DNA from 2 places in the Lactiplantibacillus koreensis genome. Region 2 is predicted to be linked to the other one. Evidence: a T-box and tRNA genes for the amino acid it is inferred to sense, from the RefSeq annotation. Region 2 holds a T-box; the other holds one or more tRNA genes.
The links. The T-box of region 2 lies ahead of tyrS (tyrosine--tRNA ligase). A T-box ahead of a tRNA ligase gene usually reads a tRNA of that ligase, here a tRNA-Tyr.
Positions count from the first base shown of each region.

Region 1: it has a tRNA-Tyr gene. The T-box ahead of tyrS (tyrosine--tRNA ligase) is inferred to sense a tRNA for this amino acid. The anticodon was not compared.

Region 1 covers NZ_CP027190.1:2,306,614-2,318,521, forward strand. Annotated here, with positions in the region: gene C5Z25_RS11145 (pyridoxal phosphate-dependent aminotransferase) at 1-867, opposite strand, end outside; gene C5Z25_RS11150 (YkuJ family protein) at 1,055-1,291, shown strand; gene C5Z25_RS11155 (LTA synthase family protein) at 1,439-3,544, shown strand; rRNA gene C5Z25_RS11160 (16S ribosomal RNA) at 4,058-5,631, shown strand; tRNA gene C5Z25_RS11165 (tRNA-Ile) at 5,719-5,792, shown strand; tRNA gene C5Z25_RS11170 (tRNA-Ala) at 5,822-5,894, shown strand; rRNA gene C5Z25_RS11175 (23S ribosomal RNA) at 6,053-8,973, shown strand; rRNA gene rrf (5S ribosomal RNA) at 9,048-9,164, shown strand; tRNA gene C5Z25_RS11185 (tRNA-Asn) at 9,170-9,242, shown strand; tRNA gene C5Z25_RS11190 (tRNA-Ser) at 9,260-9,349, shown strand; tRNA gene C5Z25_RS11195 (tRNA-Glu) at 9,371-9,443, shown strand; tRNA gene C5Z25_RS11200 (tRNA-Val) at 9,448-9,520, shown strand; tRNA gene C5Z25_RS11205 (tRNA-Phe) at 9,576-9,648, shown strand; tRNA gene C5Z25_RS11210 (tRNA-Tyr) at 9,654-9,736, shown strand; tRNA gene C5Z25_RS11215 (tRNA-Trp) at 9,747-9,820, shown strand; tRNA gene C5Z25_RS11220 (tRNA-His) at 9,826-9,898, shown strand; tRNA gene C5Z25_RS11225 (tRNA-Gln) at 9,906-9,977, shown strand; tRNA gene C5Z25_RS11230 (tRNA-Cys) at 9,999-10,069, shown strand; tRNA gene C5Z25_RS11235 (tRNA-Leu) at 10,119-10,203, shown strand; gene C5Z25_RS11240 (ISL3 family transposase) at 10,354-11,616, opposite strand.
Region 2 covers NZ_CP027190.1:873,584-885,491, reverse strand. Annotated here, with positions in the region: gene C5Z25_RS04430 (MFS transporter) at 1-1,299, shown strand, start outside; T-box leader at 1,335-1,531, shown strand; gene tyrS (tyrosine--tRNA ligase) at 1,588-2,844, shown strand; gene C5Z25_RS04420 (ECF transporter S component) at 3,008-3,520, shown strand; gene C5Z25_RS12500 (acyl-CoA synthetase family protein) at 3,465-3,884, shown strand; gene C5Z25_RS04405 (2'-5' RNA ligase family protein) at 4,106-4,624, shown strand; partial or broken gene C5Z25_RS12635 (IS30 family transposase) at 4,690-5,157, opposite strand; rRNA gene C5Z25_RS04395 (16S ribosomal RNA) at 5,720-7,293, shown strand; rRNA gene C5Z25_RS04390 (23S ribosomal RNA) at 7,500-10,420, shown strand; rRNA gene rrf (5S ribosomal RNA) at 10,495-10,611, shown strand; tRNA gene C5Z25_RS04380 (tRNA-Thr) at 10,702-10,774, shown strand; gene C5Z25_RS04375 (MarR family winged helix-turn-helix transcriptional regulator) at 10,938-11,390, opposite strand; gene C5Z25_RS04370 (amino acid permease) at 11,607-11,908, opposite strand, start outside.

The DNA.
Region 1 (11,908 bases), 1.1 Mb from region 2:
GTCATCCATGCCGTTAGTTAGAGCTTCAATCCCGGCTTTTTGGGCAATCGTGGTGGCAGCAGTCACGTAATATTGATGGACTTTCTTCATTTGGTCGGTCATTTCTTTCGACGCAAACAAGAAGCCAATCCGCCACCCAGTCATCGCATGTGATTTTGATAACCCATTAATTAAAATAACTTCATCCGGAATGTATTTTGCGATTGAAACGTGGGTACTCCCATAAGTTAATTCACTATACACTTCGTCGGAAACAACCCAGAGGTTATGGCGTTTGAAACAAGCTGCTAACGCTTTAATTTCGTCTTCAATATATGTCACACCGGTAGGATTATTTGGATAATTCATAATAATGCCTTTGAAGTGCTCATTAGGGTGTGCTGCGATAAAGTCATCGACTAATTTAGGTGTAATCACAAAGTCGTTGATCCCAGTATCCATAAATAGAGGGGTTGCCCGGGCTTCTTGAATGATTGGAATATAAGCCGGGAAGATTGGTGAAGGGACGATAATCGCATCGCCAGGGTTACAAATGGTGGTTAATGCCGTGGCAATGGCTTCAGTCGCGCCTACTGTGACCAAGACTTGGTCGGCAGCATTATAATGTAGCCCGTATTTTTTCGCTTGGAAATTAGCGGCGGCTTCACGTAGTTCTAGTAAGCCAGCCATCCCAGTATAGTGTGAAAAATTATCATCAATCGCTTTTTTTGCTGCGTCTTTCACGTGTTGGGGGGTGTTAAAATCGGGTTCCCCTAAAGTTAATTTAACCATATCAGGAATAGCACTGACTTCCTCGTCAAATTGGCGAATGGTGGATACTTGAATTTGAGCAATGGTATCGTTGAGATCATCTCTAAACAATGTCATGAACAAGACTCCTTTGTTTTATAAATTGTTTTAAGTTTATCACATCTTCACAAGGACAAACGGTTGCTTTGCGGTATAATTAAATGTGATAATTTGCTTTGAAACGGGGCTACTCACTAAAAAGACGTGCCATTGGTCTCATTTTTTGCTAGAATAAAAACAAAACTTAAGGAGCGAGATTATAATAATGGAAAAATCTGAATTATCAGCAATTCTCAAACGACTAGAAGCAATGCGGACCTCGGAAGCTACGGAAGTTCAATCACGACGGTTCGAAAAGGAAGGTGTTGAACGCGGTCAGGTTGCCTATGACCCAGCAACATCAACGTACACGCTCCAAGAAGTTAATCCTGATCAAACGTTCGAATTCGATAACATCGACTTAGTTGCGATTGAACTATATGACTTGTTAACCGATAATTAACATTTCCGCCAATTAGATATTTTAAAAGACTGATCCATATTATGCGTTGAATAGTGAAGAATTGTTGAAGAAATCTTCAAGATATTGCTAACTAGCCCTCAACCGTTATAATATGGATTTGTTAATAGCAATGACGGAGGAATTATGATGCCCAAATTTATAAAAAACACGGTTGGAAAGGTCAATACAACCCTTGGCTTCTTTATCCTAACAGTGGTCTTATTTTGGCTAAAGACGTATATCGCCTATCAAACTGAGTTTACGCTTGGGGTTAAAGGTCCCGTGCAACAATTTATTTTGATTCTTAACCCGTTTCCAACAGCGATTGTACTGTTGGGGGTGGCGTTATACTTTAGAGGTCGCTTAAAATATTGGATGATGATGATCATCGATGCCTTACAGACAACCTGGTTGTTTGCCAATATTTTGTATTACCGTGAGTTTTCTGATTTTATGTCAGCTGGTGTAATCAAGAGTTCAGGGGCTTCAAGCACTAATCTTGGCACCAGTTTAAGCCAGATTATCCGTGGCACCGACTTCTTAGTTTATGCCGATGTCGTGATACTCATTTTATTATTAGTATTTAAGGTAATTCGGATTGATCCTCGGCCGTTCAAGCTTCGTTATGCTGCAACGCTAACGATGATTGGGGTCGCTTTGTTTGCAGTTGATTTGGGGATGTCAGAGCATGACCGTTCTGATTTACTAACCCGGACTTTTGATAATAATTACATCGTGAAGTATTTAGGGTTAAATACTTACGCGGGTTACAGCTTTTATCAGACTGAAAAAGAAAGTGCCACGCGAGCTCAGGCTAGCAGTAGTGATATGAAGAGTGTGCTAGCTTATCTAAAGAAGAACCAGGCTAGTGAGAATATCAAGTACTTTGGTAAGGCTAAAGGTAAGAACGTCTTTGTGATTCATTTGGAGAGTTTCCAGCAATTTTTAATTGATTATAAGGTCGATGGTAAAGAAGTAACACCGAACTTAAACAAGTTCTATCATAATAAGAACACGTTGAGTTTTGATAACTTTTATCACCAAGTGGCCCAGGGGAAGACTTCAGATGCTGAAATGATGATGGAAAACTCCTTGTTTGGGTTACCAACTGGTTCGGCAATGACACAATATGGGACGTCGAACACCTTTCAAGCAGCGCCAGCAATTTTAGCGCAAAAAGGGTATACGACGGCGGCCTTTCATGGGGATGTCGCCAGTTTCTGGAATCGAGACAATGCCTACAAATCATGGGGATATGATTACTTCTTCTATTCATCGTATTATAAAGAGAAGGCGAGTTATAACATTGGTTATGGGTTGAAGGACAAAATCTTCTTAAAAGATTCAGTGAAGTATTTGGAACAACTCCCGCAACCATTCTATGCGAAGCTGATTACGTTGACTAACCATTATCCGTATACACTAGATAAGCAAAATCAATCCATTGATAAGACGACGACTGGTGATTCTACCGTCGATGGCTATGTGCAAACCGCACACTATTTAGATCAAGCTTTTGCTGAATTCATTAGTTATTTGAAGAAGGCCGGCTTATATAAGAATAGTATGATTGTGTTGTACGGAGACCATTACGGGATTTCAAATAATCATCGTGCGGCAATTGCCCAGCTATTGGGTAAGAAATCCGTCAATAACTTTGATTTAGCACAATTCCAGAAAGTGCCGTTTATGATTCATGCGGATGGAATTGAGGGTGGGGTTAACCATACCTATGGTGGCGAAATCGATGCGTTGCCAACCATCTTTGATTTATTAGGGATTAAGAATAAAGGGTACATTCAGTTTGGGACTGACTTACTGTCGAAACAACATGATCAAACGGTTGCCTTTAGAAATGGTGATTTTGTATCACCAACTTATACGAAGCTCGGGGGTACGGTCTATGACACTAAGACTGGTGAACAGTTGAAGAACATGACCAACACCCAAAAGCAGACGGTCAAACAGATGCAGAACCATGTAACAACGGAACTGTCCTTGTCTGATCGGGTTATTCAAGGTGATTTATTGCGTTTCTATACGCCGAAGGGCTTTAAGAAAGTCAATAAATCCAACTACAGCTATAAGATTACGAAGACTTTGAAATCGTTGAAGGAACTTCAAGCTGAGAAGCAGACGAGTGTTTTGTCGAAGAATAAAGGCAAGTCAACGGTTGATCTGTATAAGACGGATGCACCAGAACTATCTAGTTCCAGTGCTGATTCGAGTTCGGAGTCAAGCTCAAGTAACTAGTTGCTCAAAGAGATGTCGTTTATGCGACATCTCTTTTTGTGTTTACTGGGGGCTTTGGAGTCTGAAAATGTGGCTTGAAGTTTGGCAACATTCGCCGTAATATAGAATATATTGTCATGGCTAAGGACTTTTAAACTTTTTTCGCAATTAATTAGAGAAAAAGGCTTGACCCGAGTCGTAATTATTGATATTATATTTCTTGTCGTTAAGAACGACATGCAACAATACTCATTATTTTGAATATATCGAGTCGGTTTAACCGTTATCTTGAATGTTTATTCAAAATAAGTTATAAAAAGTTGTTGACATGTTCTTCTGATGATGATAAACTTTAGTAGTTGTGTTGAGGTAATCAACCAACAAATTAGACCTTTGAAAACTGAACAAAGTTTCGACAAATCAAATGTGTAGGGTCTATCAATTCTTGAATTGGTAGCAAACATTTGCGAAGTCAATTCGTAAACAAACAATTTTTAAATCAAGTACTAAATGAGCTTTTTTAGAACTCATCATTAATTTGAGAGTTTGATCCTGGCTCAGGATGAACGCTGGCGGCGTGCCTAATACATGCAAGTCGAACGAACTCTGGTTGTTGAATGACGGTGCTTGCACCTGAGTGATATAACATTTGAGTGAGTGGCGAACTGGTGAGTAACACGTGGGAAACCTGCCCAGAAGTGGGGGATAACACCTGGAAACAGATGCTAATACCGCATAACAACTCGGACCGCATGGTCTGAGTTTGAAAGATGGCTTCGGCTATCACTTTTGGATGGTCCCGCGGCGTATTAGCTAGATGGTGGGGTAACGGCTCACCATGGCAATGATACGTAGCCGACCTGAGAGGGTAATCGGCCACATTGGGACTGAGACACGGCCCAAACTCCTACGGGAGGCAGCAGTAGGGAATCTTCCACAATGGACGAAAGTCTGATGGAGCAACGCCGCGTGAGTGAAGAAGGGTTTCGGCTCGTAAAACTCTGTTGTTAAAGAAGAACATATCTGAGAGTAACTGTTCAGGTATTGACGGTATTTAACCAGAAAGCCACGGCTAACTACGTGCCAGCAGCCGCGGTAATACGTAGGTGGCAAGCGTTATCCGGATTTATTGGGCGTAAAGCGAGCGCAGGCGGTTTTTTAAGTCTGATGTGAAAGCCTTCGGCTCAACCGAAGAAGTGCATCGGAAACTGGGAAACTTGAGTGCAGAAGAGGACAGTGGAACTCCATGTGTAGCGGTGAAATGCGTAGATATATGGAAGAACACCAGTGGCGAAGGCGGCTGTCTGGTCTGTAACTGACGCTGAGGCTCGAAAGTATGGGTAGCAAACAGGATTAGATACCCTGGTAGTCCATACCGTAAACGATGAATGCTAAGTGTTGGAGGGTTTCCGCCCTTCAGTGCTGCAGCTAACGCATTAAGCATTCCGCCTGGGGAGTACGGTCGCAAGACTGAAACTCAAAGGAATTGACGGGGGCCCGCACAAGCGGTGGAGCATGTGGTTTAATTCGAAGCTACGCGAAGAACCTTACCAGGTCTTGACATACTATGCAAATCTAAGAGATTAGACGTTCCCTTCGGGGACATGGATACAGGTGGTGCATGGTTGTCGTCAGCTCGTGTCGTGAGATGTTGGGTTAAGTCCCGCAACGAGCGCAACCCTTATTATCAGTTGCCAGCATTAAGTTGGGCACTCTGGTGAGACTGCCGGTGACAAACCGGAGGAAGGTGGGGATGACGTCAAATCATCATGCCCCTTATGACCTGGGCTACACACGTGCTACAATGGATGGTACAACGAGTTGCGAACTCGCGAGAGCAAGCTAATCTCTTAAAGCCATTCTCAGTTCGGATTGTAGGCTGCAACTCGCCTACATGAAGTCGGAATCGCTAGTAATCGCGGATCAGCATGCCGCGGTGAATACGTTCCCGGGCCTTGTACACACCGCCCGTCACACCATGAGAGTTTGTAACACCCAAAGTCGGTGGGGTAACCTTCGGGAGCCAACCGCCTAAGGTGGGACAGATGATTAGGGTGAAGTCGTAACAAGGTAGCCGTAGGAGAACCTGCGGCTGGATCACCTCCTTTCTAAGGAATATTACGGAAACCTTACACATGATTGTTGAAACTTTGTTTAGTTTTGAGAGGTCTAACTCTCAATTTAATAACGCTTTTGGGCCTATAGCTCAGTTGGTGAGAGCGCACGCCTGATAAGCGTGAGGTCGATGGTTCAAGTCCATTTAGGCCCATCGAGGATTTTTTGTCCTTGCATCACTATGGGGAATTAGCTCAGCTGGGAGAGCACCTGCTTTGCAAGCAGGAGGTCAACGGTTCGATCCCGTTATTCTCCATTGACAACATTGGTTGTCAATGAAACTTGTTCTTTGAAAACTAGATAATATCAAATATAATTTTTCATAATTAAACCGAGAACACCGCGTTTTTTGAGTTTTTTAAAGAAGTTTTAAATCGCTAAACTCATTAATCGCATTTTCCGTTAGGAAAATGAGGTTAAGTTAACAAGGGCGCATGGTGAATGCCTTGGCACTAGGAGCCGATGAAGGACGGGACTAACACCGATATGCTTCGGGGAGCTGTACGTAAGCTATGATCCGGAGATTTCCGAATGGGGCAACCCAGCAGTTTTAATCAACTGTTACCGCTAGATGAATACATAGTCTAGTCGGAGGTAAACGCTGTGAACTGAAACATCTCATTAGCAGCAGGAATATAAAGAAATTTCGATTCCCTAAGTAGCGGCGAGCGAACGGGGAACAGCCCAAACCAGAGAGCTTGCTCTTTGGGGTTGTAGGACTGAACATTTGAGTTACCAAAACGTTTGATAGTCGAAGGATTTGGGAAAATCCGCCATAGATGGTGATAGCCCAGTAGATTAAATTAAACGTTCTCAGTTCAGGATCCTGAGTACGGCGGAACACGTGAAATTCCGTCGGAATCCGGGAGGACCATCTCCCAAGGCTAAATACTCCCTAGTGACCGATAGTGAACCAGTACCGTGAGGGAAAGGTGAAAAGCACCCCGGAAGGGGAGTGAAATAGTTCCTGAAACCATGTGCCTACAATAAGTCAGAGCGCGTTAATGCGTGATGGCGTGCCTTTTGTAGAATGAACCGGCGAGTTACGATCCCGTGCAAGGTTAAGACTTAAAAGTCGGAGCCGTAGCGAAAGCGAGTCTGAAATGGGCGTTTTTAGTACGAGGTTGTAGACCCGAAACCAGGTGACCTATCCATGTCCAGGTTGAAGGTGCGGTAAAACGCACTGGAGGACCGAACCCGTGTAAGTTGAAAATTGCTGGGATGAGGTGTGGATAGCGGTGAAATTCCAATCGAACTTGGAGATAGCTGGTTCTCTCCGAAATAGCTTTAGGGCTAGCCTCGGATGAAGGATCATGGAGGTAGAGCACTATTTGGACTAGGGGCCCGTCTTGGGTTACTGAATTCAGATAAACTCCGAATGCCATTGATTCATATCCGGGAGTCAGACGATGAGTGATAAGATCCACCGTCGAAAGGGGAACAGCCCAGATCACCAGTTAAGGTCCCTAAATGTATACTAAGTGGAAAAGGATGTGGAGTTGCACAGACAACTAGGATGTTGGCTCAGAAGCAGCCACCATTTAAAGAGTGCGTAATAGCTCACTAGTCGAGTGATTCTGCGCCGAAAATGTACCGGGGCTAAGTATACTACCGAAACTGTGGATGTGACCATTAGGTCACGTGATAGGAGAGCGTTCTAAGGGCGGTGAAGCAAGATCGTGAGGACTTGTGGAGCGCTTAGAAGTGAGAATGCCGGTATGAGTAGCGAAAGATGGGTGAGAATCCCATCCACCGAATGACTAAGGTTTCCTGGGGAAGGCTCGTCCTCCCAGGGTTAGTCGGGACCTAAGTCGAGGCCGAGAGGCGTAGACGATGGATAACAGATTGATATTTCTGTACTAGTTAAATGCGTTTGAACGATGGAGGGACGCAGTAGGCTAAGATGTGCATCCTGTTGGATTAGGATGTCCAAGCAACAAGTCTTTTGATGAGTCAAATGCTTATCAATTTAAGGACAAGTTGTGATGGGGAGCGAAATTTAGTAGCGAAGCGTCTGATGTCACACTGCCGAGAAAAGCTTCTAGTGAGTATTTAACTACCCGTACCGCAAACCAACACAGGTAGTCGAGGAGAGAATCCTAAGGTGAGCGAGTGAACTCTCGTTAAGGAACTCGGCAAAATGACCCCGTAACTTCGGGAGAAGGGGTGCTGATCGCAAGATCAGCCGCAGTGAATAGGCCCAGGCGACTGTTTATCAAAAACACAGGTCTCTGCAAAATCGTAAGATGACGTATAGGGGCTGACGCCTGCCCGGTGCTGGAAGGTTAAAAGGATGGGTTAGCTTCGGCGAAGCTCAGAATTGAAGCCCCAGTAAACGGCGGCCGTAACTATAACGGTCCTAAGGTAGCGAAATTCCTTGTCGGGTAAGTTCCGACCCGCACGAAAGGCGTAACGATCTGGGCACTGTCTCAACGAGAGACTCGGTGAAATTATATTGTCCGTGAAGATGCGGACTACCCGCGACAGGACGGAAAGACCCCATGGAGCTTTACTGTAGCTTGATATTGAGTGTTTGTACAGCTTGTACAGGATAGGTAGGAGCCATAGAAACCGGAACGCTAGTTTCGGTGGAGGCGTTGGTGGGATACTACCCTCGCTGTATGACCACTCTAACCCACACCACTTAGCGTGGTGGGAGACAGTGTCAGGTGGGCAGTTTGACTGGGGCGGTCGCCTCCTAAAGAGTAACGGAGGCGCCCAAAGGTTCCCTCAGAATGGTTGGAAATCATTCGCAGAGTGTAAAGGCACAAGGGAGCTTGACTGCGAGACAGACAGGTCGAGCAGGGACGAAAGTCGGGCTTAGTGATCCGGTGGTACCGTATGGAAGGGCCATCGCTCAACGGATAAAAGCTACCCTGGGGATAACAGGCTTATCTCCCCCAAGAGTCCACATCGACGGGGAGGTTTGGCACCTCGATGTCGGCTCATCGCATCCTGGGGCTGTAGTCGGTCCCAAGGGTTGGGCTGTTCGCCCATTAAAGCGGTACGCGAGCTGGGTTCAGAACGTCGTGAGACAGTTCGGTCCCTATCCGTCGCGGGCGTAGGAAATTTGAGAGGATCTGTCCTTAGTACGAGAGGACCGGGATGGACATACCTCTGGTGTACCAGTTGTGCCGCCAGGCGCATCGCTGGGTAGCTACGTATGGATGTGATAAACGCTGAAAGCATCTAAGTGTGAAACACACCTCGAGATGAGATTTCCCATTCCTTTATGGAAGTAAGACCCCTGAAAGATGATCAGGTAGATAGGTTAGAAGTGGTAGCACGGTGACGTGTGAAGCGGACTAATACTAATCGGTCGAGGACTTAACCAAGTAATTGGTGTTCCGGTAAGATGAAAAATACAATTTGATATTAGCTAGTTTTGAGAGCACAAGTTTCTCAATAGTGTGGCGACGATGGCAAGAAGGATACACCTGTTCCCATGTCGAACACAGAAGTTAAGCTTCTTAGCGCCGAGAGTAGTTGGGGGATCGCTCCCTGCGAGGGTAGGACGTTGCCATGCAATATTCCGACATAGCTCAGTTGGTAGAGCGCTTGACTGTTAATCAAGATGTCGACGGTTCGAGCCCGCCTGTCGGAGTTATCTACGTAAGCCATGGAGAGTTGTCCGAGTGGCTGAAGGAGCAGCATTGGAAATGCTGTAAACGGGTTATACCTGTTTCAAGGGTTCGAATCCCTTACTCTCCGTTAGTTAGATATAGTAAATATGACCCCTTGGTCAAGTGGTTTAAGACACTGCCCTTTCACGGCAGTAACATGGGTTCGAATCCCGTAGGGGTCATCATGGAGGATTAGCTCAGTTGGGAGAGCGTCTGCCTTACAAGCAGAGGGTCACAGGTTCGAGCCCTGTATCCTCCATTTAATGGCTTAGGCCGTTAGAAAAATTGAATAGACTTCATCATAATGATTATTTGGCTCGGTAGCTCAGTCGGTAGAGCAATGGATTGAAGCTCCATGTGTCGGCGGTTCGATTCCGTCCCGCGCCATTTATGGAGGGGTAGCGAAGTCTGGCTAAACGCGGCGGACTGTAAATCCGCTCCTTCGGGTTCGGTGGTTCAAATCCACTTCCCTCCATTTTTTTCATAGGGATATAGTTTAATGGTAGAACAACGGTCTCCAAAACCGTCGGTGTGGGTTCAACTCCTACTATCCCTGCCATGTTGGCGGTATTGGCGAAGTGGTTAACGCACCGGATTGTGGCTCCGGCACGCGTGGGTTCGATTCCCACATACCGCCCTTTGATTGGGTTATAGCCAAGTGGTAAGGCAATGGACTTTGACTCCATCATGCGCTGGTTCGAATCCAGCTAACCCAATTGGGTTGGGCAAAAAATGATGGCGGTATAGCCAAGTGGTAAGGCAGAGGTCTGCAAAACCTTCATCACCGGTTCAAATCCGGTTACCGCCTTTCCTGAAAAGGTTATAATCCTGATCAGTTTCATATTTAGTTCCATTTTGCCGGCGTGGCGGAATTGGCAGACGCGCTGGACTCAAAATCCAGTTCCCGTTGAGGGAGTATCGGTTCGACCCCGATCGCCGGTACTAAGAGGTTTTCAGGAAGCTCTAAGTACCTTTGAGAAGTCGTTATATCATTGATATAACGGCTTTTTTGTTTTTTCATAAACCATGCAAAACTATAGAAAATAAGGGTTCTTTGTCAACCGGTGTTGATGAGGAAAATTGGGGTTCAATTCATTTACGAATTGGGCTTCTTTTTTTTATTTTTATTTTGAATTCAATCTGTATTCTATAATTAAAATTCATCCAGTTTCGGTAGCCATAAGCTGTTCGTTTTATTTGTTTGATTTTACGATTAACACCCTCGATGGGCCCATTTGAGAGTGAACATTCCGTCATGTTTTTAATAAATTGCTTATTCTTGATAAAGGTCTTAATCGTTTGTAAGAGCTGAGGACTAACGTTCTCAACTCTACCTAAAGCTTCAATAAATGCGACATAGTTTCGACTACGAATGGCCTCGACTAATTCGTGAGCTGAATAATAAGTGTTCGCAAATTCTTCATTCAGATCCAGTCCCTCCAGGATTAGTTGTTCCTGAGTTAGATGGTCTTTTAAATGCGAAAACCATTGTGGTTTATCTTTTTCAAGTTTTGAATAATCTTTGAGATAGAGCCGCCAGTAATACTTAAGCACGCGGTATTCACGAGTGTCTGGGGCAAATCTTTTCATCAATTGAACACGAGTCTGGTTTAAGGATCGTAAGACCATTTGAACTAAATGAAAGTTGTCGGCGACAACTTTGGCGTTAGGGAAAATACTGTGCATAATGGTGTAATAGTTTGCGTTAAAATCCATCACAACCTGGGTCACTTGCTGGCGATTTTTCAAGGAGTAATGATTTAAGAAGAATGCCTTAATCTCTTTAGTTCTACGTCCTGGAAGAATGGCAATGAGGTCGTGTTTCTGTGCATCAATAGCGATGAAACTCATTTGTTTCCCGGTAGAACGGAATTCATCGATGCATAAAGTAGTTGGTAGACCATCATAGGCTGGTCTAGTTTGTTTCCCCAAAGCAACTAATTGACGACTGACAGTATTAGTTGATACATTGTACTCTGCGGCAATATTGACCATTGTGCGGTCTTCTGTTAGTGCTGTAGTAATACGGTGCTTAACATGTTGAGAAATCTGATGTTGCTTGGCCACTACGGGGGTTTGGGCAAGTAGGCTATGACCGCAAGCCCGACAGAGAAAGCGTTGCTTACGTAAAATTAACAATGCCGTTCGCTCGCTGATGTTGGAAATTCTGATATTAACCGTTTTAAAACCATTTCGAACGATTTCGTGTTGCCCACAACGTGGGCAAACACTAATTGAATAGGAAAGATCCGCGTAAATCCGTAAAGCATCCCGGCTATTATCTTGAATTTTAAAATTAGTTATATTTTGGTCTTTAATTTGTAGAAGAATTCTTGTAGACTGGTCTTGAGACATATTAATCTTCTCGCTTTCAATTAGTTTTCGTCGACTTGATTGTAGCACGTAGAGGTGGTATGCCTCTTTTTTTTTACAAAAATGGTGTCGATGGATTTCTCCATCAACACCAAATATCATAGAACCAAAATAAGTTCATGGTGCACTTTGGTGCACTTTTCGGCTTTTCCAATATTACAAAGTTAGGGATGGTCTCCCAAATCAAACCGTGTACTTAAATCCCTTGTGCCACATGATGTACAGCAATTATGGTGCACTTATGGTGGTGCACTTTGGTGCATGTTTGGTGCAC
Region 2 (11,908 bases):
AACATTACGTTTCCAGTGTTAATGCGCGAGTTTTCGATTAATACCGCAACGGTCCAATGGTTAACGACCGCTTATTTGTTAGTGGTCGCAATTATTGTCCCGATTTCATCGTTTTTAAAACGACGCTTTAAAACTAAGACGTTATTTGTGACTGCCAATCTACTATTTATGGCGGGGCTAGTGATTGATGCGAGTGCGCCGACCTTTGGTGTCTTGGTCATCGGTCGACTCGTGCAAGGGTTGGGGACTGGGATTGCATTACCACTGATGTTTAATATTATTTTGGATTGGGTGCCGGATGAACAACGTGGAACTTTGATGGGAATTGGGACGTTAATTACTGCCATTGCGCCTGCGTTAGGGCCGACTTTTGGTGGCTTGGTCATTAGTAGCTTGAATTGGCACTGGATCTTTATTTTATTGTTGCCATTGCTAGTGCTGTCACTCATCCTGGGCGTAGGGGCAATTCGCCAAGCTCAACCGACAACAAAAACCAGTTTTGATGGTTTAGCTTGGGGCTTGGTGATGATCATCTTTGTCGGTTTTACGTTAGCTTTCAGCAACTTACAGAATTTTAGTCAGCAACCACTGATGGTCGGTGGTCTCTTATTAGTCGGTATTTTAGGAGTGGTTGGATTTGTCAAGCGGACTAAGCAGTCAGCACAACCGTTAATTAAATTGCAGATTTTTAAAGTAACTGCCTTTAATTGGCACCTATTAGGGTTCTTTTTAGTTCAGATGAATGCACTCGGATTAGCTTTTATCTTGCCGAATTATATTCAGTTAGTTAATGGGAAGAGTGCCTTATTGGCCGGTTTGTTTGTATTGCCGGGCGCCGCTATTGGCGCTGTCTTTGCGCCTTTGGGTGGTCGGCTGTTGGATCAGTTTGGAGCGGCTAAACCTATTTTAACAGGGGCAACGATTTTAGTGATTGCCGTGGCTTTGTTTACTGGGTTAGGGTTACAACTTAATGGTCCTTTGATTGCGGTGTTGTATATTTTGTTAATGGTTGGGATGGGATTAACTATGGGCAATACGATGACGAGTGGGTTAGAACAATTAAGTTTAGACTTACAAGCCGATGGTAATGCGATGTTTAATACCTTACAACAATTTGCCGGGGCTACGGGGACGTCGGTCGTCTCAGCGATTATTACGTTAGTTCAAACCCAGGCCAGTGGATCGTTAGCGCGGCGCACAGCTTTAGGGTCCACCGCCGCCTTAGTTTTCTTATTTGTTTTGATTATTGTGAATCTGGTTGCACTGAGCCTTGCCATGCGGCAACGTCATCATGATTGACATTTGGTAGCGGAGTGCTTATGATATGAGTAATATAAAAAGCGGTAATCTCTAATAAGTAGTCATTGATCCAACAGTTAAGCGACTCGGTGGGTGGTGTGAACCGAGCTGTGGTCAATGACGAATTACATAGAGTGAGTTGCCAATCGGCCGGATTATTTCGTTATCAATAAATGAGCGATCACTTTTTAGTGATAACTTGGGTGGTAACGCGGAAAAACTCGTCCCTGTTTAATAGCAGGGACGAGTTTTTTTGTTTTTTCGGACCATACTTTAGGAGGAATACAGATGGATATTATTGATGATTTAAAATGGCGTGGTGCGATTAATCAGCAAACGGATGAAGCTGGATTAAAGGAACTGGCAACCAATGAAGCGGTTGCGTTGTATTGTGGGATTGATCCAACAGGTGACAGCATGCATATCGGCCATTTGATTCCGTTTATGATTTTGAAACGATTCCAGTTAGCTGGCCATCATCCTTACGTGTTAGTCGGTGGTGGGACCGGGGCCATTGGTGATCCGTCGGGTAAGAATTCCGAACGGGTCTTACAAACGATGGCGCAAGTTAACCACAATGAAGCGGCTTTGAGTGCGCAAATGCACAAGTTGTTTGGTGATGATGATAACTTTACGATTGTGAATAACTATGACTGGTTATCTAAAATCTCGTTACTCGACTTTTTGCGGGACTACGGTAAGTTGTTTAGTGTGAATACGATGCTGAACAAAGAAGTCGTTGCAAGTCGGTTAGAAGTCGGGATTTCTTATACTGAATTTACCTACCAAATCTTACAATCAGTTGATTTCTTACATTTATACCGGGCAGCTCATGTCCAATTACAAATTGGTGGGGCTGACCAGTGGGGGAATATCACGGCCGGAACGGATTTGATTCACCGGTTAGAAGGTAATGAAACCAAAGTCTACGGCTTGACAATTCCACTATTGCTTAAGGCAGATGGGACGAAGTTTGGTAAGACTGCGGGTGGCGCTGTTTGGTTAGATCCAGAACGGACCTCACCTTATGAATTTTACCAATTTTGGATTAATCAAGATGATCGGGATGTCGTTAAATATTTGAAGTATTTCACATTCTTAAGCCATGCTGAAATTGATGATTTAGCTGAAAAGGTTAAGTTGGCACCCGGTAAGCGGGAAGCACAACGGCGGTTAGCAGAATGTGTCACTGAATTTGTGCATGGGAAAGCAGCGGTCGCAGAAGCACAAAATATTACCAATGCCTTATTCACTGGTGATGTTCAAAACTTGAATGCCGGCGAGATTGAACAAGGGTTTAAAGGGGTGCCTTCAGCTGAAGTGACTGCTGAAAAGCAGAATATTGTGCTATGGCTAGTTGATGCAACCAAGTTTGAACCCTCACGGCGTCAAGCTCGAGAAGATCTTAAAAATGGGGCCATTCGGATTAATGGTGTGAAAATTACGGATGTTGATGCCGTGATTGATCCAACGACAGCTTTTGATGGTAAATTTGTGATTGTGCGTCGGGGGAAAAAGCGGTATTTCTTAGCACGCATTAAATAATAGTAGAACTGATGAAAATCTGGCGCCGCTTGTTGGTAGCCAGATTTTTGTTTGCCGGTCACACCCGGAGTAGTATTTTTAAATAATTGTAGTAAAATGAGAACTAGATTAGAAAATGCACATTGTTAGGTTAAGTACAGCTACTAGAGGGGATGGTTTAGAGATGTCAGAGAAGAAGCAAACTAAGTTTTCGACACGCTTGGTCGCAGTATTGGGGTTGCTGATTGCGGTAACGGTTGTCATTTCAATGTGGTTTATTATTCCAGTGCCAATGACACATGGTAATATCAACTTATGTGATGCTGGGATTTTCATTGCGGCATTATTGTTTGGCCGTCGAGGCGGTGCAATTGTTGGTGGGGCTAGTGGATTTCTATTAGATTTGTTGTCTGGCTATTCACAGTACATGTTGTTTTCGCTCATCGTGCATGGTTTAGAAGGGTTTTTAGTTGGTCAGTTTGGGGCTGATCAATCTAAAGGGCGTCAGTTCATGGCGATTACAATTGGTGGTGTCGTTATGGTAATTGGGTATTTTATTTCCGATACGATTCTATATGCGATGCCAACCGGCTTGGCCGGCGTACCGACCAACGCGATTCAAGCAGTGGTGGGTGGTGTAATTGCTTATCCGATTGTGTTACGGCTTAAGGACCGAGTTAAAACGCAATTTAATTAAAGTCATCGTGACAGGTGGCGATAAAGACAAAAGTGAATTAAAATTCATCTGTTCACCATTGTATACTCAAACAGCTTTCTATCATACCGGAGATATGGTTTATCAATCTCAGAACGGCGAAATCATGTATGTTGGTAGAAATGACAATCAAGTTAAAATTCGTGGATACAGAATTGAGACTGGTGAGGTTGAGGCTAATCTAAGAAAAGTAATGACTGGAGTTGGTGATGTTGTTGTAATCGGTATAAAGGATCAGACTGGTAGTGATAACCTGGCTGCCTACTATACGTATGACGAAATAAATTACGAAACGTTGCGTTCAAAATTAAGCGATTTAATACCAGCCTATATGATACCTTCGTAATGCTGGGTACTGGATTGTTCAAGGATTTAGACATGTTTGAATATGTTCCAAGGAAAAGTATGATCTTTGACAAAACAATTCACAGTCACTTTTTCAATATTCACTCATTTTTCTCAAAAAAGTATATTATTAGTGTCTCTGAAAAATATGCTTCAAAAGTGGATTCTCCAATCTGGTTAAATTTCTCGAAATTAATTGACAATTATACAGAGGTGAGATAATTGGAACGTTCAGTCCTAATATTTCCTGATTTTGATAATATTAATCAAGTACAAAAAATTAGGAAAAAGTATGATTCGTTATATGCACATGTCAGACCACACATTTCTTTAATTTTCCCGTTTGAGAGTGAATCGGAGAATGGGTTAATATTTGACTCCCTTTGTGAAGTGAGCCATGATGTGCCAGCTTTTTCAATAGATATTTCTAAAGTGTCTGGTGATTATGAAAATGGATATGTTTGGTTAGAAATCGGAAAAAGTAAGAATAAAGTTAGCAGCCTACATCGAAGTCTATATGATTGTTCTATATTTTCGGCTCACGAACTTAGATATAAAAAATATGTACCACATATCACAATTGCACAGGGATTAACTCCAGAAAAAGCAGTAGAATTGGCGAATGAATTGAATAAGCAGATAGGTAATGTTTCTGCAGATGTTAAGAGCATCTCGGTTGAAAAAATACTATCTAATGGAGATTCTATTGAGATTTTTACAAAGAAATTGCTTAGTAAATGACAGTCTTACAATCCTAGTAAATCAGAGTTTCGTATGCCTTAAATATCCCAAATTGTCAAATTAAGTTAGAAATTTGCTAGTTGTTCATCTGTGATTTGATTTAGGAACTCCTCCAGTGGGGGGGGAGTTAAGACTTTTTCGTGGAATGTGATTTCGTCGACTGGATACTGCCTGTATAAATTCATCTGATAGCTGATCCATGGTGAGATCATGGTGCAAGCCATCTTTTCGGAGCAGACTATTGGTGTTTTCGTTTAAACCGCGCTGATTGGGTGCGCCGACGGCTGCAAAGTAAATATTTAAATCAAATTGAATGGCTATAGTTCGCCAATCGGCGAACTATAGCCATTCTCAAATGTCATCGACTTGAATAAATGGCGTGGTAACTTTGACAGCCATGTTGCTAAACTACGATTAATATCTTTTGACGACTTGGCATGTGAATTTAGAATAATTGCAACCTTGGTTTGACGTTCAACTAGCGTGGTTACTGCGCCCTGGTGGTTTTTGCCTTGAACAGTGTCGCCTTCTAAAAGAGTCCGAGTTATGTCCCGGACTCTTTTTTTATACCATTATATAGAAGGTTTAGTGTTTAATTGATAAACGAGATCGGCGTGTAAACGCTGATTACACTAACCAGTATCGTGAAAATAGACGACTAATTTGAATGCCGTTTTCACTTTTTTGAAAAAAGAAGCAAAAAGTTGTTGACAGTTTCAGCTGTGGTTGGTATATTAGTACACGTTGCTGCTACGGTGGCAAGGAATACGAAAAACAATATTGAAATTAGTTGTTGACAACTGCTTCAGTAATTGATATGATTATTCCTGTTGTCGCAACGGCAACTGACAGCTTGAGATTGTTAATTCTTTTAAAAAAAGAAGTTGACAAAAAGAAATCAAGATGTTAAGATAATTAAGTTGCGTTGAGGTAATCAACCAACAAATTAGACCTTTGAAAACTGAACAAAGTTTCGACAAATCAAATGTGTAGGGTCTATCAATTCTTGAATTGGTAGCAAACATTTGCGAAGTCAATTCGTAAACAAACAATTTTTAAATCAAGTACTAAATGAGCTTTTTTAGAACTCATCATTAATTTGAGAGTTTGATCCTGGCTCAGGATGAACGCTGGCGGCGTGCCTAATACATGCAAGTCGAACGAACTCTGGTTGTTGAATGACGGTGCTTGCACCTGAGTGATATAACATTTGAGTGAGTGGCGAACTGGTGAGTAACACGTGGGAAACCTGCCCAGAAGTGGGGGATAACACCTGGAAACAGATGCTAATACCGCATAACAACTCGGACCGCATGGTCTGAGTTTGAAAGATGGCTTCGGCTATCACTTTTGGATGGTCCCGCGGCGTATTAGCTAGATGGTGGGGTAACGGCTCACCATGGCAATGATACGTAGCCGACCTGAGAGGGTAATCGGCCACATTGGGACTGAGACACGGCCCAAACTCCTACGGGAGGCAGCAGTAGGGAATCTTCCACAATGGACGAAAGTCTGATGGAGCAACGCCGCGTGAGTGAAGAAGGGTTTCGGCTCGTAAAACTCTGTTGTTAAAGAAGAACATATCTGAGAGTAACTGTTCAGGTATTGACGGTATTTAACCAGAAAGCCACGGCTAACTACGTGCCAGCAGCCGCGGTAATACGTAGGTGGCAAGCGTTATCCGGATTTATTGGGCGTAAAGCGAGCGCAGGCGGTTTTTTAAGTCTGATGTGAAAGCCTTCGGCTCAACCGAAGAAGTGCATCGGAAACTGGGAAACTTGAGTGCAGAAGAGGACAGTGGAACTCCATGTGTAGCGGTGAAATGCGTAGATATATGGAAGAACACCAGTGGCGAAGGCGGCTGTCTGGTCTGTAACTGACGCTGAGGCTCGAAAGTATGGGTAGCAAACAGGATTAGATACCCTGGTAGTCCATACCGTAAACGATGAATGCTAAGTGTTGGAGGGTTTCCGCCTTTCAGTGCTGCAGCTAACGCATTAAGCATTCCGCCTGGGGAGTACGGTCGCAAGACTGAAACTCAAAGGAATTGACGGGGGCCCGCACAAGCGGTGGAGCATGTGGTTTAATTCGAAGCTACGCGAAGAACCTTACCAGGTCTTGACATACTATGCAAATCTAAGAGATTAGACGTTCCCTTCGGGGACATGGATACAGGTGGTGCATGGTTGTCGTCAGCTCGTGTCGTGAGATGTTGGGTTAAGTCCCGCAACGAGCGCAACCCTTATTATCAGTTGCCAGCATTAAGTTGGGCACTCTGGTGAGACTGCCGGTGACAAACCGGAGGAAGGTGGGGATGACGTCAAATCATCATGCCCCTTATGACCTGGGCTACACACGTGCTACAATGGATGGTACAACGAGTTGCGAACTCGCGAGAGCAAGCTAATCTCTTAAAGCCATTCTCAGTTCGGATTGTAGGCTGCAACTCGCCTACATGAAGTCGGAATCGCTAGTAATCGCGGATCAGCATGCCGCGGTGAATACGTTCCCGGGCCTTGTACACACCGCCCGTCACACCATGAGAGTTTGTAACACCCAAAGTCGGTGGGGTAACCTTCGGGAGCCAACCGCCTAAGGTGGGACAGATGATTAGGGTGAAGTCGTAACAAGGTAGCCGTAGGAGAACCTGCGGCTGGATCACCTCCTTTCTAAGGAATATTACGGAAACCTTACACATGATTGTTGAAACTTTGTTTAGTTTTGAGAGGTCTAACTCTCAAACTTGTTCTTTGAAAACTAGATAATATCAAATATAATTTTTCATAATTAAACCGAGAACACCGCGTTTTTTGAGTTTTTTAAAGAAGTTTTAAATCGCTAAACTCATTAATCGCATTTTCCGTTAGGAAAATGAGGTTAAGTTAACAAGGGCGCATGGTGAATGCCTTGGCACTAGGAGCCGATGAAGGACGGGACTAACACCGATATGCTTCGGGGAGCTGTACGTAAGCTATGATCCGGAGATTTCCGAATGGGGCAACCCAGCAGTTTTAATCAACTGTTACCGCTAGATGAATACATAGTCTAGTCGGAGGTAAACGCTGTGAACTGAAACATCTCATTAGCAGCAGGAATATAAAGAAATTTCGATTCCCTAAGTAGCGGCGAGCGAACGGGGAACAGCCCAAACCAGAGAGCTTGCTCTTTGGGGTTGTAGGACTGAACATTTGAGTTACCAAAACGTTTGATAGTCGAAGGATTTGGGAAAATCCGCCATAGATGGTGATAGCCCAGTAGATTAAATTAAACGTTCTCAGTTCAGGATCCTGAGTACGGCGGAACACGTGAAATTCCGTCGGAATCCGGGAGGACCATCTCCCAAGGCTAAATACTCCCTAGTGACCGATAGTGAACCAGTACCGTGAGGGAAAGGTGAAAAGCACCCCGGAAGGGGAGTGAAATAGTTCCTGAAACCATGTGCCTACAATAAGTCAGAGCGCGTTAATGCGTGATGGCGTGCCTTTTGTAGAATGAACCGGCGAGTTACGATCCCGTGCAAGGTTAAGACTTAAAAGTCGGAGCCGTAGCGAAAGCGAGTCTGAAATGGGCGTTTTTAGTACGAGGTTGTAGACCCGAAACCAGGTGACCTATCCATGTCCAGGTTGAAGGTGCGGTAAAACGCACTGGAGGACCGAACCCGTGTAAGTTGAAAATTGCTGGGATGAGGTGTGGATAGCGGTGAAATTCCAATCGAACTTGGAGATAGCTGGTTCTCTCCGAAATAGCTTTAGGGCTAGCCTCGGATGAAGGATCATGGAGGTAGAGCACTATTTGGACTAGGGGCCCGTCTTGGGTTACTGAATTCAGATAAACTCCGAATGCCATTGATTCATATCCGGGAGTCAGACGATGAGTGATAAGATCCACCGTCGAAAGGGGAACAGCCCAGATCACCAGTTAAGGTCCCTAAATGTATACTAAGTGGAAAAGGATGTGGAGTTGCACAGACAACTAGGATGTTGGCTCAGAAGCAGCCACCATTTAAAGAGTGCGTAATAGCTCACTAGTCGAGTGATTCTGCGCCGAAAATGTACCGGGGCTAAGTATACTACCGAAACTGTGGATGTGACCATTAGGTCACGTGATAGGAGAGCGTTCTAAGGGCGGTGAAGCAAGATCGTGAGGACTTGTGGAGCGCTTAGAAGTGAGAATGCCGGTATGAGTAGCGAAAGATGGGTGAGAATCCCATCCACCGAATGACTAAGGTTTCCTGGGGAAGGCTCGTCCTCCCAGGGTTAGTCGGGACCTAAGTCGAGGCCGAGAGGCGTAGACGATGGATAACAGATTGATATTTCTGTACTAGTTAAATGCGTTTGAACGATGGAGGGACGCAGTAGGCTAAGATGTGCATCCTGTTGGATTAGGATGTCCAAGCAACAAGTCTTTTGATGAGTCAAATGCTTATCAATTTAAGGACAAGTTGTTATGGGGAGCGAAATTTAGTAGCGAAGCGTCTGATGTCACACTGCCGAGAAAAGCTTCTAGTGAGTATTTAACTACCCGTACCGCAAACCAACACAGGTAGTCGAGGAGAGAATCCTAAGGTGAGCGAGTGAACTCTCGTTAAGGAACTCGGCAAAATGACCCCGTAACTTCGGGAGAAGGGGTGCTGATCGCAAGATCAGCCGCAGTGAATAGGCCCAGGCGACTGTTTATCAAAAACACAGGTCTCTGCAAAATCGTAAGATGACGTATAGGGGCTGACGCCTGCCCGGTGCTGGAAGGTTAAAAGGATGGGTTAGCTTCGGCGAAGCTCAGAATTGAAGCCCCAGTAAACGGCGGCCGTAACTATAACGGTCCTAAGGTAGCGAAATTCCTTGTCGGGTAAGTTCCGACCCGCACGAAAGGCGTAACGATCTGGGCACTGTCTCAACGAGAGACTCGGTGAAATTATATTGTCCGTGAAGATGCGGACTACCCGCGACAGGACGGAAAGACCCCATGGAGCTTTACTGTAGCTTGATATTGAGTGTTTGTACAGCTTGTACAGGATAGGTAGGAGCCATAGAAACCGGAACGCTAGTTTCGGTGGAGGCGTTGGTGGGATACTACCCTCGCTGTATGACCACTCTAACCCACACCACTTAGCGTGGTGGGAGACAGTGTCAGGTGGGCAGTTTGACTGGGGCGGTCGCCTCCTAAAGAGTAACGGAGGCGCCCAAAGGTTCCCTCAGAATGGTTGGAAATCATTCGCAGAGTGTAAAGGCACAAGGGAGCTTGACTGCGAGACAGACAGGTCGAGCAGGGACGAAAGTCGGGCTTAGTGATCCGGTGGTACCGTATGGAAGGGCCATCGCTCAACGGATAAAAGCTACCCTGGGGATAACAGGCTTATCTCCCCCAAGAGTCCACATCGACGGGGAGGTTTGGCACCTCGATGTCGGCTCATCGCATCCTGGGGCTGTAGTCGGTCCCAAGGGTTGGGCTGTTCGCCCATTAAAGCGGTACGCGAGCTGGGTTCAGAACGTCGTGAGACAGTTCGGTCCCTATCCGTCGCGGGCGTAGGAAATTTGAGAGGATCTGTCCTTAGTACGAGAGGACCGGGATGGACATACCTCTGGTGTACCAGTTGTGCCGCCAGGCGCATCGCTGGGTAGCTACGTATGGATGTGATAAACGCTGAAAGCATCTAAGTGTGAAACACACCTCGAGATGAGATTTCCCATTCCTTTATGGAAGTAAGACCCCTGAAAGATGATCAGGTAGATAGGTTAGAAGTGGCAGCACGGTGACGTGTGAAGCGGACTAATACTAATCGGTCGAGGACTTAACCAAGTAATTGGTGTTCCGGTAAGATGAAAAATACAATTTGATATTAGCTAGTTTTGAGAGCACAAGTTTCTCAATAGTGTGGCGACGATGGCAAGAAGGATACACCTGTTCCCATGTCGAACACAGAAGTTAAGCTTCTTAGCGCCGAGAGTAGTTGGGGGATCGCTCCCTGCGAGGGTAGGACGTTGCCATGCAAACGAAGGAATCGATTAATTCGGTTCCTTTTTTTATGCTTAGGATTACAATTGAATCTAAGCTTTGGTATACTATTCAAGAAGAATTTTGCCGTTTTAGCTCAGCAGGTAGAGCACTTCCATGGTAAGGAAGAGGTCGGCAGTTCGAATCTGCTAAACGGCTGTTAATGGCGTTACGGCCACTGAGACAATAAAATAAGCGGGTCTTAATCGTGACTTGTGAAGTATCCTAACCAGCAAAGTAAGGTAGGGATTGCTCGCAGTATTCACGATTGGGACTCGCTTATTTTTTATCCGCAAATGGAGCGGTTGGTTAAGGTAGTATCTTAACGCTTAGGCTGTGGCTGAATAACCTCTTGATTGAAGTCATGTAGGAGGGCCAGCATTGAAACCACGCGCTCAGCGCCTAACCGATTGACCCAGACATCAAAGATACCTTGGAGGTCATCAATCAGCTGCTGATCGATGTTTTGTCCTTGATCAGTTAGTAACAGAATCTTTTTACGGCGGTCAGTTGGTTTTGCAACCTGATAAACATAATCATATTTCAATAGAATACTAATTTGACGTGAAATGGCACTACGGGAGACGTGGTGGCTTTCAGCAATGTCCATTAGTAATAGGGGCGTTGTGCTACGCCCTATTTCATGCATAATTAAAAAAGCGTCAAACGTGAGATGATAACGATTGATTGGTTCAGCGATGTAGTCATCCATGTAATTTAAGACGGTGGCATAATATTTTAGAAAATCATCTAACATCTTAGGCGATCCATTCATTCTGTATCCTCCTTATGGTCGAGATCCTTGGTCAAACAATTAATTGCATAAAATTAATTATAGCATTAGTCAATCTATATCTACATAAAGATAATAAACCTAAATCAAATTAAAGTATAAAAATTGAACTTTTAATCGTCTTTGACGGCTATTAGGAGGACTGAAGCGACTAAAAAGGCTGAGCCATTAACTGGCTCAGCCTTTTGGTTCTCACTGTTAGGCGGTTCGATGACGCCGGGCAATCATCGGGAGGATCATGCCTAAGGCGACGAAGATAATCGGAGTTGCGATGTTTAAGGATAATTGGAACCACCAGCTACTAGGATTGTCAGCTAGTGAGGTGGTCTTAGGTACCATCCCTAAGATACAGGCAAAGGCAGTGAATAGGAAGCACCAAGCCCCAACTAACTTACCAACCATCGGATTCTTTAAGAACATGTAATCACTCTTAAACTCTTTTAAATGTTGATTTAATAAGATATAAGCTAAGAAGACCCATAAGTAACGCATTGGCATAA